2 regions of the Staphylococcus sp. TCBT05 genome follow, and region 1 is predicted to be linked to the other one. Evidence: predicted binding sites of a transcription regulator. Region 1 holds the regulator's gene; the other holds the start of a gene.
What was found. Region 1 encodes LexA, which represses DNA repair genes until DNA is damaged. Its sites were predicted from a motif close to CGAACATATGTTCG; they were not measured.
Positions count from the first base shown of each region.

Region 2: ACY191_RS06420 (YolD-like family protein) is a predicted target of LexA. The motif match lies at 2,082-2,095, and genes of this name have one in related genera.

Region 1 is NZ_JBUQDQ010000038.1:536,046-543,690, forward strand. It holds gene sbcD (exonuclease subunit SbcD) at 1-171, opposite strand, end outside; gene ACY191_RS09685 (CcdC family protein) at 280-747, opposite strand; gene ACY191_RS09690 (hypothetical protein) at 996-1,181, opposite strand; gene ACY191_RS09695 (YneF family protein) at 1,736-1,975, opposite strand; gene tkt (transketolase) at 2,187-4,175, opposite strand; gene ACY191_RS09705 (DUF896 domain-containing protein) at 4,257-4,502, opposite strand; gene sosA (DNA damage-induced cell division inhibitor SosA) at 4,620-4,862, opposite strand; gene lexA (transcriptional repressor LexA) at 5,007-5,630, shown strand; gene ACY191_RS09720 (CAP domain-containing protein) at 5,838-6,803, opposite strand; gene guaC (GMP reductase) at 6,871-7,645, opposite strand, start outside.
Region 2 is NZ_JBUQDQ010000025.1:63,197-70,841, reverse strand. It holds gene ACY191_RS06430 (aldehyde dehydrogenase) at 1-541, shown strand, start outside; gene pglS (6-phosphogluconolactonase) at 903-1,940, opposite strand; gene ACY191_RS06420 (YolD-like family protein) at 2,118-2,543, shown strand; gene ACY191_RS06415 (hypothetical protein) at 2,654-2,824, opposite strand; gene ACY191_RS06410 (C45 family autoproteolytic acyltransferase/hydolase) at 3,279-4,319, shown strand; gene ACY191_RS06405 (DUF4097 family beta strand repeat-containing protein) at 4,381-5,232, opposite strand; gene ACY191_RS06400 (HAAS signaling domain-containing protein) at 5,229-5,789, opposite strand; gene ACY191_RS06395 (hypothetical protein) at 5,882-6,376, opposite strand; gene ACY191_RS06390 (thioredoxin family protein) at 6,543-7,103, shown strand; gene pmtD (phenol-soluble modulin export ABC transporter permease subunit PmtD) at 7,178-7,645, opposite strand, start outside.

The DNA of each region.
Region 1 (7,645 bases):
TTTATTCGGATAGCTTGTATCATATAAATCGCCCGCTATAACGATGACATCAGGCTGCTGCTGCTCCATTTCATCGATAAATTGCTCTAATATATATGCTTGATCCTCTAATAATGATTTGCCATTGATTATTCTGCCAAGATGCCAGTCAGCAGTATGTATAATCTTCATATTTACACCCCTTATAAGAACGTTTGTTCGTATATATCATAATATATTTTGAAAGCTATCGCAAGTCTATAAAAAAACCGTTTATCCACGAGATAAACGGCATACGAACTATTGAATTAGTGTTTGTTTAACTTTCCTATATTTATATAACATCGCTAAGCGCCATGGAACTATCATACAAAAAGCTAATAAGAAAAACATACCTGCAATTTCACCTGGATCAATCTTATTACTAATAAATATCTTAATTAATGTACGAACCAATAACAATGATATAAGTATAATTGGGAAAGCCTTAGAACGTTTCATATATATTTCACTACCATGTGTTTCAAATCTAGAAGTCCACATCAATATCGTAGAAAATAATACGCCCAACACAATACATTCAATAATTTCTAATCCTGTCAGTCTAAAATAGGGCACTACATACATTAATGCTCCTGTAGCCATAAAAAATGGCGGTAATATAATTTTCTTTTCATTTACTGGAAATTGTTGAGCTTTCATTCTGATTATAATGACAGCAATTCCCATCAAAAATGCAAATAAAATAGAAAAGATTAAATATAACACGTTGACACCTTCTTTAAGTTTATACAAGATGATTTATTACTTGGTCAGTATATCATTAAATTTTGATTTTATCAGTTGTTTTATCTCAATTCAAAATTCTGTCATATTCCAAATAGTTTAAAATACCCATTAATTTTCTATATAAATAACTTAAGACTCATTTTCAGCACGAAAAAAACAAACCAAATGCATTATAAGCACTTGGTTTGCAATAAGTGTAAGTTCATTCAGACTTAAATCGCTTTTATCTACAATGCTTGTTTATTGTCACAAGCAGAGTATGCGTTATTCAATGTAAATCTTAAATAATTCATATCATGAATTTGCATAGCATTGTGGTATTTCTTAAATGCTTGCTCATCAGGAAAGTTAATGTGCACATTGGCAAGACGGTCTAATACTTCCTTATCTTCCATTTCATAGGCATCTTTCACTTATTACTACCTCCCTTATGTTTAAACATTATAGCAAAAAGATTTTCTGAATCAAAATATTTTCTGAATATTTAAAAAACATTTCCAAATTGGCATACAATAATTCCAAACTATTCCTATATATTATTGTTTGAAGATGATAAATTCATTAAAAACGTTTCAAATGATAAACGTGATAACATTTCAGATTTTCCATAAAACAATTTGTTTATAACATATTAAAATGATTGTGCTTATTGTTGTTACATTTATACTTTCTGTCATAAGTACATAATATATAGCTTTTATTAAGTATTCATTCATAAGTCAATTAATGATAAATGTGAACTATGTACAACCTATCTATACATTTAGGACATGAAGATATACTGACAACAGCGAACATCTACGGACATTTATACTCGAACATTGAAAGTGAAGTAACAGAAATTTTAGATAAAACTTAAAGAAATATACGCGTTGAAAAAATTTTTTGGTACCACTATGGTACCACGAACAAAAAAAGAGCCAAAAGTTACTTTTTTACAAGTAACCTTCAGCCCTTTAATGACGCGCTATTTCTTTTTCTTCATAGCGTCTTCTTGATTTTTATTCATCATTGTCATCATTTGATTTATTTTCTTTTGAGATGGTTTTTGACCCATTTGCATCATCATCATACGTAGCATTTCTTCATTAATTGGTGGGTTCTTTTTAAGATAATCCATCATATATTTTCTTGCAAGGAAAAATCCACCCACTAAACCAAGTATAAGTGCTAACACGATTAATAAAATTGCTAACCAAGTTACCATTGTTTCACCCACTTTCCTATCCTAATGCATTTTACTAAAATTAGTACTCTATTTCAAGAGAACCTGAATTTTATAATTGCCCTAACCTAAAGTATTATATCAATTACAGAATCAATTTGTAAACATGGGATAAGCATCTCTAATAACTAAAAAGTGGTATGGGACAATAGCTCCCATACCACTTAGTGTTAACTGTCAAATTTAGTAATTATTAAAGTGATTGAACTTGGTTAAGAACATTTTCTTTAGTGAAGCCATATTTTTCAACTACTAAATCTCCAGGGGCACTTGCACCAAAGCCATCAATACCAATGACTTTACCTTCAGTACCTACATATTTATGCCAACCAAGAGAAGAGCCCATTTCAATTGCAACACGTTTAGTGATTGCTGCTGGTAATACTGACTCTTTATATTCAGCTGATTGTTGATCAAATGCATTCCAGTTCGGCATAGAAACAACACGTACACCTTTACCTTGTGCTTCTAAATCATTAGCAGCTTCGATAGCTAAGTTTACTTCTGAACCAGTTGCTAATAATAAATATTCTGCGTCTTTGTCAGACTCAAATACTACATAACCACCTTTACGTACACCTTCTTCAACTGTTTCTTTAGGAAGGTCCATAGCAGTAAGGTTTTGACGAGTCAATACTAATGAAGTTGGTGTGCCTTCTGATTCTAATGCTACTTCCCAAGCAACACGTGTTTCATTACCATCAGCTGGACGAATCACGTTCATGTTAGGAATCGCACGTAAACCTGCTAATTGTTCAATTGGTTCATGTGTTGGACCATCTTCACCTACAGCAATTGAATCATGTGTAAAGATGAATGTTGAATTTAAGCCCATGATTGATGATAATCTTAATGCTGGTTTCAAGTAGTCACTAAATACGAAGAACGTTGCACCGTATGGATGTAATCCACCATGCGCTGCCATACCATTAACTGCAGCACCCATTGCAAATTCACGTACACCGAACCAAATATTTTTACCTTCTGGTGTTTCTTTGTTAAAGTCACTTGCATCTTTAACATTAGATTTGTTTGAACCAGCTAAATCGGCTGAACCACCAAAGAATGAAGGTACTGATTTACTAATTGCTTGAATAACTTCACCAGAATCAGCACGTGACGCACCACTGTGTCCAGCTTCAAATTCAGGTAACGCTTCTTTGTAGTCCACTGGTAACTTACCACTAATAGCTAATTTGAATTCTTCAGCTAATTCTGGATATTTAGAAGTATAGTCTTCAACTAGTTTTTCCCAAGCTTCTTCTTTTTCGTTTGCACGTTTTAACATACTTTGTTGGAATATTTCATAAACTTCTTGAGGTACGTTGAAACGTTGGTCTGGGTCTAAGCCATATTGTTCGAAAGTTAATTTTCTTTCATCTTCACCTAAAGGTGCACCGTGCACACCATGTGTTGCTTGTTTATTAGGTGAACCATAACCAATAATTGTTTTTATTTCAATAATAGTAGGAACATCTTGTGCTTTAGCTTCTTCGATAGCTTTATCAATTGCATCGATGTCATTGCCTTCTTTAACTAAGATATGTTTCCAACCATATGCTTCAAATCTACCTTTAACATCTTCAGAGAAAGCCTTGTTTAAATCTCCATCTAATGAGATATCATTTGAATCATATAATACTATTAATTTATCTAATTGATTGTGACCTGCTAATGAAGCAGCTTCATGTGAAATACCTTCCATTAAATCTCCATCTGAAGCAAGTACATAAGTATAATGATCAACAACTTTAGCATCTTCTTTATTAAACTTACCTGCTAGATGTTTCTCAGCCATTGCAAAACCTACTGACATTGCAAACCCTTGTCCAAGTGGGCCAGTTGTTACTTCTACACCATCAGTATGTCTATATTCTGGATGACCTGGTGTTTTTGAACCCCATTGTCTAAATTGTTTTAATTCTTCCAATTCTAAACTACCAGAAACATGTAATAAACTATAAAGTAAAGCTGAGCCATGACCGGCTGATAATACAAATCGATCTCTGTCAAAGAAATCTTTTGATTGGGGATTAAAGTTTAAATGACGAGTCCAAAGCGTATATGCCATTGGTGCTGCGCCCATTGGTAAACCTGGGTGACCTGAGTTTGCTTGTTCAACTGCGTCGATACTCAAAGCTCTAATTGTATCTATCGCTAATTGATCTTTTTGATTATTCATCTTAAAATGACTTCCTTTCTTCTAGCTAGTTTAATTCTTATTATACATGATTTAACAGAAAATTAACAAAAAATTGAATTGCTATTTGCCTTGATTATTTTTTGAATCTAAAATATTTTTTACTTTTTCTGGAGTAACGTCATTACCTTCAGGGTCAATTACTCGTGTGCTTTCTAATTGTTGTTTAAATTTCTCTCTAAATGAGTCTAAGTATGCTTTTCTTAGCTTGGATTGTTCTTTAGCTTCGGCTTGAGTTAAGCCTTCTGTCTTTTTCTTCTTTGCGAGCTCATTAATTCTATCCAAGTCTACGCCATCAATGTTTCCCATAATAAACCTCCGTTATCATTAATATAAAAGAATATAACAAAAAAATAAGCGAAACTAAATAGTTTCGCTTATTTTATCCCATTTATTCTATTAACTTGTTCATCCCAAATAAATTGATTAGTTTACGGCAGCTATAAGTGGTGTAACTTGATGTTCGCTTTGTTCGCTGTCTTGATGATCACTTTGTGCTTTTTCTTTATCTTGATTAATATTTTCAGTAACATTATGATCAGTCATTTCGTACGTTTGTTCTGTCCCATCACTATGATGTGCCGTTAATATAAATATAGTACATAATAACATTGTAGCAACTAATACCATTAGATACGTCTTAACTTGCGATTTATATAATTTAATCATAATTTCCACTCCTAGAACATTTGTTTGTATTAACAATTTATCAGAACATCTGTTCTTAGTCAATAGCAAAACGAACAAACGTTTGTAAAAATTGTTAGCCCATGCTATAATGTAACTAAATTAAAGCTAGGGAGTGCCTAAATTATGAGAGAATTAACGAAACGACAAAATGAAATTTTTGAATATATCAAGCAAACTGTTCAATCAAAAGGCTATCCTCCAAGTGTTAGAGAGATTGGTGAAGCTGTAGGCCTTGCTTCTAGTTCTACAGTGCATGGACACCTATCACGACTTGAAGAAAAGGGCTATATTAAACGAGACCCAACGAAGCCAAGAGCAATTGAAATAGTAAGTGAATCTATTGGCGAACCTGTGAACATGGAAGAAACAATTCATGTTCCCGTTATAGGTAAAGTTACAGCAGGTATTCCAATAACTGCTGTAGAAAATGTCGAAGAATATTTTCCACTTCCAGAGCATTTTACTTCTACTCATAATAGTGATATCTTCATTTTAAATGTCGTTGGAGATAGTATGATTGAAGCAGGTATATTAGATGGAGACAAAGTAATTGTTCGTAGCCAAACTATTGCAGAAAACGGTGATATTATCGTTGCTATGACCGAAGAAAATGAAGCAACTGTCAAACGTTTCTATAAAGAAAAAGCGCGTTATCGTTTACAACCTGAGAACAGTTCTATGGATCCAATATATTTAGAACAAGTTTCTGTGTTAGGTAAAGTGGTCGGTCTTTTCCGTGAAATGTAGATAGATATAACTTTTATTGGTTACAGTTATATATCAATAAAAATAAGAGGTTAAGCATAATGCTTAACCTCTTATTTCTCGTCTTTTTTCTCTAAGACTTCTTTAATTTTTTCTAGTATATCATCTGTTTTATCTGTTTTTTTTGTTGTCATAACTAACTCATCCTCTACAAGTTAAAGGATACCCTTTAAACAAGAAAATCAAACATTATCCTGTATAATTTTCTGTCCAATATGGTTGTCTATTATTATTAAATTCAACACCTACGCCAAGTGTATTGAAGTCTCGTTTCAGAATATTTTTCCGATGACCGAGTGAATTCATTAGTCCTTGATGCGCATATATACTGCTCGTTTGACCATATGCTAAGTTTTCTCCTGCTGCACTAAAATCATGTCCATATGCTTCTAATCGATCAAATGGTGAATTACCTTCCAAGTCAGTATGATCAAAATAATTCTTATTAGCCATATCTTCACTATGCTTTCTCGCTGTATCAGAAATGCTTTCAGAATATTTTAGTGTCGGCAGTTCATGTTGTACTCTTTCAGCATTAACCAAATCAAAATTTTGTAGTTCAAAGCTGTGTGCTAATTCATCTGACGGCGCTCCATATTGTTGCTGCAATCGTGATTCCATTCTCTCACTCACTTGTAATATGGCAGTTAAATTATTATCACTATGTTTATCATAAAAAGCTGTTGTATATATTTGATCATCATGGAAAGTATCATACTCGTCATCTTTAATTTCATAATTTGTATGACCTTTTCTAATTTCAGTTATCGGCGTTCCTAATCTATCACGAACAGTAGATTTTGGTGTTCCATATTTTATTTTGCTTTTTGATGAGATTACGTTTTGATTGCTATACAGCCCGTTTACTTTATTATCAATATAACTTACCATTACAAACGATCTATAGTCATCAGAATAGTAAGTGTACCATTTTGTACCATATTCATTAGTGGTTATACGTTTGGGTTTCCCTAACTTTTCAGTAACAGTAGACTTATCCATATTCATTTGAATATTATTTACTGCAAAAGCTTGTTTGCTAGGTGCTTTTAATGGCTTATTTGATGTCGTTGTTCCTGAAGTCCAACTGGCTACTTTAGACTTAAATTGTTGTTCAAATCCAACGACCGGCTTAAATTCTTTAACAGGTATCACTAATACAATTAATAATATAACAACGATATATCCTATTAATTTTCTAATTTTTTACACCTACTATAGTTTAGTCGCGATCTCCATTGAAAATTGAATTACGTACGATTACATAATCTACTTTTCTTAATGAATTAATATCTTTACCACCTGCATAAGAGATTGAACTTTGTAAGTCTTGTTGCATTTCTATAAGTGTATCGAGTAATGCACCTTTATGTTCAACAAACATTTTCTTACCTTCAACGTTTTTATGTTCACCTTTTTGGAATTCAGATGCACTACCAAAATATTCTTTATACAACTTGCCATCTAACTCAACCGTTTCACCTGGTGATTCTTCATGTGCAGCAAATAATGAACCTATCATTACCATTGAAGCACCAAATCTCATTGATTTTGCAATATCTCCATGAGTTCTAATACCACCATCTGCTATGATTGGTTTTCTAGCTGCTTTACTGCATTGATTTAAAGCTGCAAGTTGCCATCCGCCAGTACCAAATCCAGTTTTGATTTTAGTTATACATACTCTACCTGGACCAATACCAACTTTAGTAGCATCTGCTCCTGCATTCTCTAATTCACGAACACCTTCTGGCGTACCAACGTTACCAGCAATTACAAATGACTGAGGAATATGTGCTTTAATATGTTTTATCATTTTAATCACTGATTCTGAGTGACCGTGTGCAATATCGATTGTAATATATTCAGGAATAATTTCTTCGCTAGCTAATTGCTTTACAAAATCAAATTCGCCGGCTTTTACACCAACAGAAATTGATGCAAATAGTTGCTGTTCATGCATTCTTTTAATAAATGGAATACGTGCAGCTTCATCA
Region 2 (7,645 bases), on a different contig from region 1:
TGATTTTGGACGAATTGTTAATTCGAAGCACTTCAATCGTTTGCATGATTTACTTACCATTCATCAGCAAGATATTATCTTTGGTGGTCAAACAGACGCGGATGAATGTTATGTTTCACCGACACTTTTACAAGGCATTACCTTTGATTCCAAAATTATGGAGGATGAAATTTTCGGCCCACTACTTCCTATTATCACTTATGATGATTTTGACGAAGCCGTTTCATTAATCCGTTCTAAACCTAAACCATTAAGTTTGTATTTATTTAGCGAAGATGAAAATGCTACTGAACGTGTATTAAAGGAAATTTCTTTCGGTGGTGGTGCTATCAACGATACTGTGATGCAACTTGCCAATCCTAATTTACCATTTGGCGGAGTTGGCGCTTCTGGTATTGGTCAATATCACGGCAAATATAGTTTCAATACCTTTAGTCATGATAAATCTTATATTTTCAAATCAACAAGATTAGAATCAAGCTTATTCTTCCCACCATATAAAGGGAAATTCAAATATATAAAAACGTTTTTTAATAATTAACAAGTTCTGAGTATAACAATACCAAATTATATGTTAGTTGAGCATTGTTATATCATAATATAAGGTACTTCGTTCATTTAGTAATTATTTATTAAATGGGACGATGTGCCTTATTTTTTACATTGATACGCTTTTTATAAAGACATTTAAGATAGCATGGCGCGAGTCTATACCATGTCTCAATGCAATACTTAAATCATCGAACAATTACAATACGAGAAATCATCAAAATAAAAAGTCAGTAAATGAATTTTCTGATACGTGTTCTTCAAGGTGGTATTTTAAAAAATGAAACCTTAAAGGATACGTACTACTCATTTACTGACTTTTTCAGAATTTTTATATCAAACACGTTTGACTATTACTGTAAAAATTGTACACATACACCTTCAGGCGCTTGTTGTTGATGATCGACTTGAGTTAATTCTCCTGTCACTTTATTACGCTTAAACACAGTTAATGCGTAATCACCTTCTTGATGTGCACAAACTAGGTATTCATCTGAATTTGTAATATTAAAATCTCGTGGGAATTCTCCACCACTTGACACAATATCTACAAATGAAATCGAAGAACCTTTTTCTCCTATTTTAAAGATGGCAATACTATCATGACCTCTATTACTAATATAAATAAATTTTTGGTCATTCGATAATCGAATACCTGCAAGTTTAGTTTCGCCTTCGAATGTAGCAGGTATTGTTGAGTGACGCTCTATTTCAGTAAATTTACCATCGTTATATGCAACAGTGCTTACCATATTAGAAATTTCATGTACTATATATGCATGCTTACCATCTTCATGGAATGCGATATGTCTTGGACCATCACCTGGCTCAAAATCACTAACAGCATATACTTTTAGACCTTCATCTCCATATTCATAAGTCACGACTTTATCTGTTCCTAAGTCTGCCGCCACAACATATTTTTCATCAGGCGTTGTCTTTAGAAAATGTACATGCGAGCTTTCTTGTCGTTCGTCTGGACCAGTAGGATAATCATGAGCTAACTCTTGTATTAAGCGTATGATTTCACCTGTTTCAGGATTCGCCTCATATATTCTAGCTAAGCCTGCACCATATACGGATTCAAAGATATACTTACCATCTGGTGAAATATCTACATAACAACCAGTTCCCTCTGTCGATGCTAAACATTTATTAATTAATTTTAGTTCCCCATTTTCTAAAATCTCTAAGCTAGCTATGCCACAATTTTCACCTTCACGATTAATAGCATATAAGAACTTATTATGTTGATTCACGTAAGTAGATGCTTCTAATTCAAATCCAGTGTCTACTTCTGTGACTTTTCCTGTTTGTTCATCTAATTCAAAGCGATATATACCTTTACCTTCTTTTTTAGTATATGTGCCTATGTAACCAATCGTCCTCATGTAAACCCCTCCATTTTCATATATCTTTATTCTAATAAATATCTACATAATAAACAATCAATTGAAAATATATTCTTTATAAATACTATGTTATTGACATTTTCAGAACATTTCTTCTGTTAAAATATCACTTGCCAAAAACGAACATATGTTCTATTATTGTGGTGAGGTGATTTTATGATTCCTAAAGAATACCAAGATGAAACGGATTATAGAAAGATTCCTAGAGAGTTTCTCAATCCAAATATTCCCCAAGGACGAGGCATGGTAAAATGGGCGCCGTTTGCCACATTGCCAGAACAATTCGAGTCGATTCAACAATATATTATAGATCAAAATAAAATCGACCGTCCCTTGTTATCAGATGATCAATTAAACGAATTGAACAGCCAACTACATCAAGCATTACATAGAGACATTCCTGTCTCAATAGAATACTTCCAAGATGGTTGGTTAGAAACCGTTGAGCTACGAATCAAGCGTATCAATTTATTACAAATGAACTTGGAGGGTGAGATTACAAATTCAACACGCACGATGACATTATCTTTATTAGACATCACCAAGATACTCACCACTGATAATCGTACATCAATTGAATAGGTTATCTTGGCAGTAATTAACTGCTAAGATAGCTACTATTTACTCCCTTTGATTCGCAATTTTCAAATTCGCATAAAAAAATAGAACACTTAACGTGTTCTATCAATAAATTAATTATTTGTTTCGATATCTGAAACGATTTCTTTAGTTTTACTTTCGATTTCTTCAAAATCTTTTTTGAAGATATAGGCGAATGCTACAGCACCAACGCCAGCGATTAATGAAACGGTAAAGATTGTACCGAAAACAAATTTAAATAAACCTTTAATAAAATTCCACATTATTCTGTTCACCTCAATAATTTATTAACAATGTCTATACCTAATGATAGCACAATTAAAAGCATCAATAAATATATACCCACTTTTATAGCTTTTATTCTACAAAATTCTAAAGTAATTTTATGTTATTGATGTATAAATGCATCCATGCTTCCATTAAATTTCTCACAACTATATAAGCACAATGTATATAGAATATCAAAATAAAAAAGACTAATAGCAATTGTATTAGCCTTTAATATAGTTAATTTAATTATTCCACCAAGTTGATACGGCGTCTTTAAATGAATCATAGTAGTTTGACATTATAATCACCTCATTAAACTAATTTTATTAGTTATTCGCTGATGTTATTATTATAATAACTATTCTACTTACATAATACAATTAATATGAAGTTACAAAAGAATTACAGTTCTGTAAGTTAATATATAATAAATTAGGAGTTTTGTTTATGCAAAATGTAAAATCAGATATTTTCACGCATCGCGGTTCTCACTTTGATTTAGGTATAGAGACTGCTAAATGGATGCAACAAACCCCACTATTGAAAAACAGAGAAAAAGAATGGAAAAAGCGTGTTCCACGTTTTGACATACATATAAAGGAAACATATGATATATTCCAAGTCTATGCACCACAAATATGGGAAGAGATTAATGGCATGCAAGAAGTATTAAATATCCCAACTAGCCAAATGATATTAAATTTTGCTCATTACCGCTTCACACCACTTAAGAATAGTGGCTGCACAGTGTTTCTAGGCAATGATTATATGGTTAGAAATTATGATTATCACCCTGCTACATATGACGGACGTTATTTATTGTTCCAACCAAATGATGGTGGACTAGCACATGTTGCCCCTACATCTAGAGTAACAGGTAGAATGGATGGTATGAATGAGGCCGGCCTAGCTATGGGTTATAATTTCATGCATAGAAAGCATCCAGGAAACGGATTTGTATGCTATATGATTGGTAGATTAATACTTCAATACTGTAAAGATGTTCCCGAAGCAATAAAATTACTAGAAGAAATACCTCACCGAAGTTCTTTCAGTTATATTGTTATGGATAAGCATTTAAATCATGCAATCATTGAAGTTTCACCACGTTCCATCGAGGTTCGCTATGATCGAACATGTACCAATCATTTTAAATTATTAACACATGAGAATAGAAATTACACCAAAGAATCGAAGGAGCGACTGTCGAGATTGTTAAAAAAAACACCACAACATCTTGATAAAATGGACGCATTCCAGATGTTCAATGATCCAAAATTTGAAATTTATAGTAAATTATTTAAAAGTTGGTCAGGGACGATACACACAAGTATGTATGAGCCCCAGTCACTAACAGCTTATATTGCTTTAGGTGAAAATCAATCTCCACTTAAAGTCGACTTTTCAAAATGGTTAACTGGATCATCATTAAATGAAACACAAATCACTGGAAAAATTGATACTGATTTAACATTTGCCACTGAATAAATTATAAAAAGAACCGACAATAACACAAAATGTTAAACTCGGTTCTTTCATTTACGCTCTATTAATCTATATGAATATCACCATGATTGGTATAAAATTCCAAGACATTTTGTCCATCTCCAACTTTACCATCGATAAACATTTTATTGTTTACATGCGCATTGCCATTTTCGGGATTTAACTTTAACAACGTATTGTTCGGTTCTTTGTTATATCTCATGTGTATATTACCGTGTTGTGTAGAGGCTTTAAAATCAGATTTTACATCCATTTTATTCAACTCAATATTCCCTTTGTTCGCAAGCAATACTGAAGATTCAATTAAGGAATCATTAACTATGATGCTTTCATTTTTCGATTTAATATTTGCATGCTTTATATCACTTTTAGTTAAGTGAATTGGAGAATTAGTCCCTCTATAAAACATATCATTTATCGTCGAATTTTTTACTGTAATACGCGCACCGCCAGTGTCATTAAATAAAATTTTTGCTGATTTAATATCCACATTATTTATGGTAGTCGCATTTGTTTCGCATGATAGTGTTAACTTATCTAATTGTTTATCTGGAACTATTATTGTCATCTGGTCATTTACTCGTCTAAATGGGTTAAAATTCAAACCATAATGATCTTCACTATTACTATTTTCTTGAATGCTTAATTCTTGATTAGAGTCATCAATGTTCAACCTTTTCTTACCACTATATTTAACTGCAAATTGTTTACCTCGTTTGATGTTAATCGAACTATTTTGACTATCTAACTTAAGACTATTTATCTTTTTAGAATCAAAGGTTTTATTTACAGAATTAAGTTTATTATTTTGTTGCTCAAATCCAAACCAAGTCAAGCAGCCTAAGAGGAAGCATACTATAAATAAGATTAATCCACTTATGAATAACTTCTTCATTCAACTGCACTCCCTCTAATCGTTTTGATATTCCAACGTAAATACTTCAAAATTAAACGATATACAAATTGAGCTAATTTAGCAATTGCAACGAAAAGTACAATGCCTAAGCCAGTATATGATATTGCAAACAAGTAATTGCTAACCGCAAAGCTGATATTATGATTAAATATACCATTGATAATCAGTAACACTGGACTAAGTGTAAAGAATAGAGAACATAATAATAAGATAACCATAAAGAAACCTACAAATATCATTGGAATCAAGATAATCACTACAGACAAGATACCCATGCCCAATGATGCCATAATCGCACGAACAATGGTTCTTACATTCGGTTTATATTCAGCTGAGGCTATAGCACTCTTCGCCATAATCTCTTTACCAATTTTCTTCGGTGATTCTAATGCACCAATAATTTGGTACTCATTTCTACCTTCACTTTCTTGCTCGAAAAAGTAATCCTCATATTCATACATTACTTTATCTCTTTCACTTCTTGGTAAATTATCTAACTCTTGTTCTAATTCATTTAAAAAAGTGATTTTATCCAAAATATCTACCGCCATTCAAGTATAGAATTCAATCCACTTTATATGTTCAAATAGAAAAATGACATACCTGTTGGCAATGTCATTTTAAATTGTTATTTATTATGAATTTCAATCTTTTTTATTTTATTATTCTTATGTACAACAAACAACTTTATTTTATGTTTTTTATCAATAAAAATCAAAGACTTAAATCCATTATGTAGTGATTTTTCTCTATAATTTGCATTTAAACTCGCCTTCACTTTTGAAATATCGTCACCGATTTTCCAACCATAATTTGTCTGTAGACTATCGTCATTTAATAACGACATCCCAACAATTTGATTACTACGCTTATTTACTAATACTATAAATTCAGGATGATCAACCATTGAATAAACATAAACCTTCTTTAATAAAACATCATCATCTAATTCAAATTTATGCTTATTCATTTTTGAACCAATCTTAAATTTATCAATTTTAAAGTTACTCAAATTAGTATTAGTATGTAACCTATTATGATTGACGAATATCACTACGGTGCCAATAGTAATAAGTATGAAAACAACTGTAATTATCCATTTAACATTTTTCAATAACTTCATTTTGTCACCACATTCCATATCACTTAATTAATATAGCATAGGAATTTCATACTTTCATCCATAAACTATACTTTTTAAAACATATTACTTTTATAAGTATTAAAAATTTTCTTTCATTTATATTTATTGATATAATAATACCTAATAAACTAAAGGGGGAAGTACTATGACAAGTTTAGAAACGTATTTCAACAACAGTCAACCACTTGATCAGTATATTGCAGCAATGACAGAAAACAAAGAGAATTTAGAGTCAATATATCATTCATTCTCTTTACCAAATAATGATCAAAGACTAGATCAACTTAAAACATCAAACTACAGCAAAGTCTTGGTAATTTCAGAAGATTGGTGTGGCGATGCTATGATGAACATTCCAATTTTAAAACATATCAGTGAAGCACTAAACTTGGAAGTTCGTGTCTTCCATCGTGATGAAAATACTGATTTAATAGATCAATATCTAACAAATGGAACTGCTAGGTCCATTCCAATTTTTGTCTTTTTAAATGATAATTTTGAACAAGTTTCAGTGTGGGGTCCACGTGCTAAACAAGTACAGCATTTTGTAGACGAAACGCGTGCAAAGTTACCAGCTAAAGATGATCCTACATATGAAGATAAATCTGCAGAAACACATGTAATTATTAGTAACCGCTATAAGACAGATTCTCAAATGTGGAAACATGTTTATGATTCAATTTTAGACAAACTTATCACAATATAAAAAAAGAGACGTATGAATAGGTTTTCTAACCGTTGATTCATACGTCTCTTTTTATTGTGAAATTCGGTTAAATCTTATATATCTTTTCTAGTTGCATAAAATAAATTGACGATAAATAACACAACTATAGATGCTGATGAAATGAACCATTGCCAATGCGTGAATGTATAATCACCTGATGTTGTTTTAGAAGTTAAATAGCTAAATGGTACATATTTTAATGAATCTTTAATGTCGTCCCCAATTTTAGGAATCATTGGTAAGAATGGTTCAGCAAATGGAACAATTAATACTAAAAAGATTCCTAATGTAAAGATTAATGCCGTTTTAGGAACGATTAATGAGAATAAATAAAGCAATAATCCATAGAATAAATGGAAAATAAAGAAAAACCATAAGAGTTCAAAGAATTTATCTGTTTTTACATTTTTACCATCTACAATACCTTGTACAATTAAGACAAATACAACCAGAGCGGCAGTTATCATAATTGAAATCAACAGTATAGAAATCACTTTGGCGATAACATAGCCAGCACGACT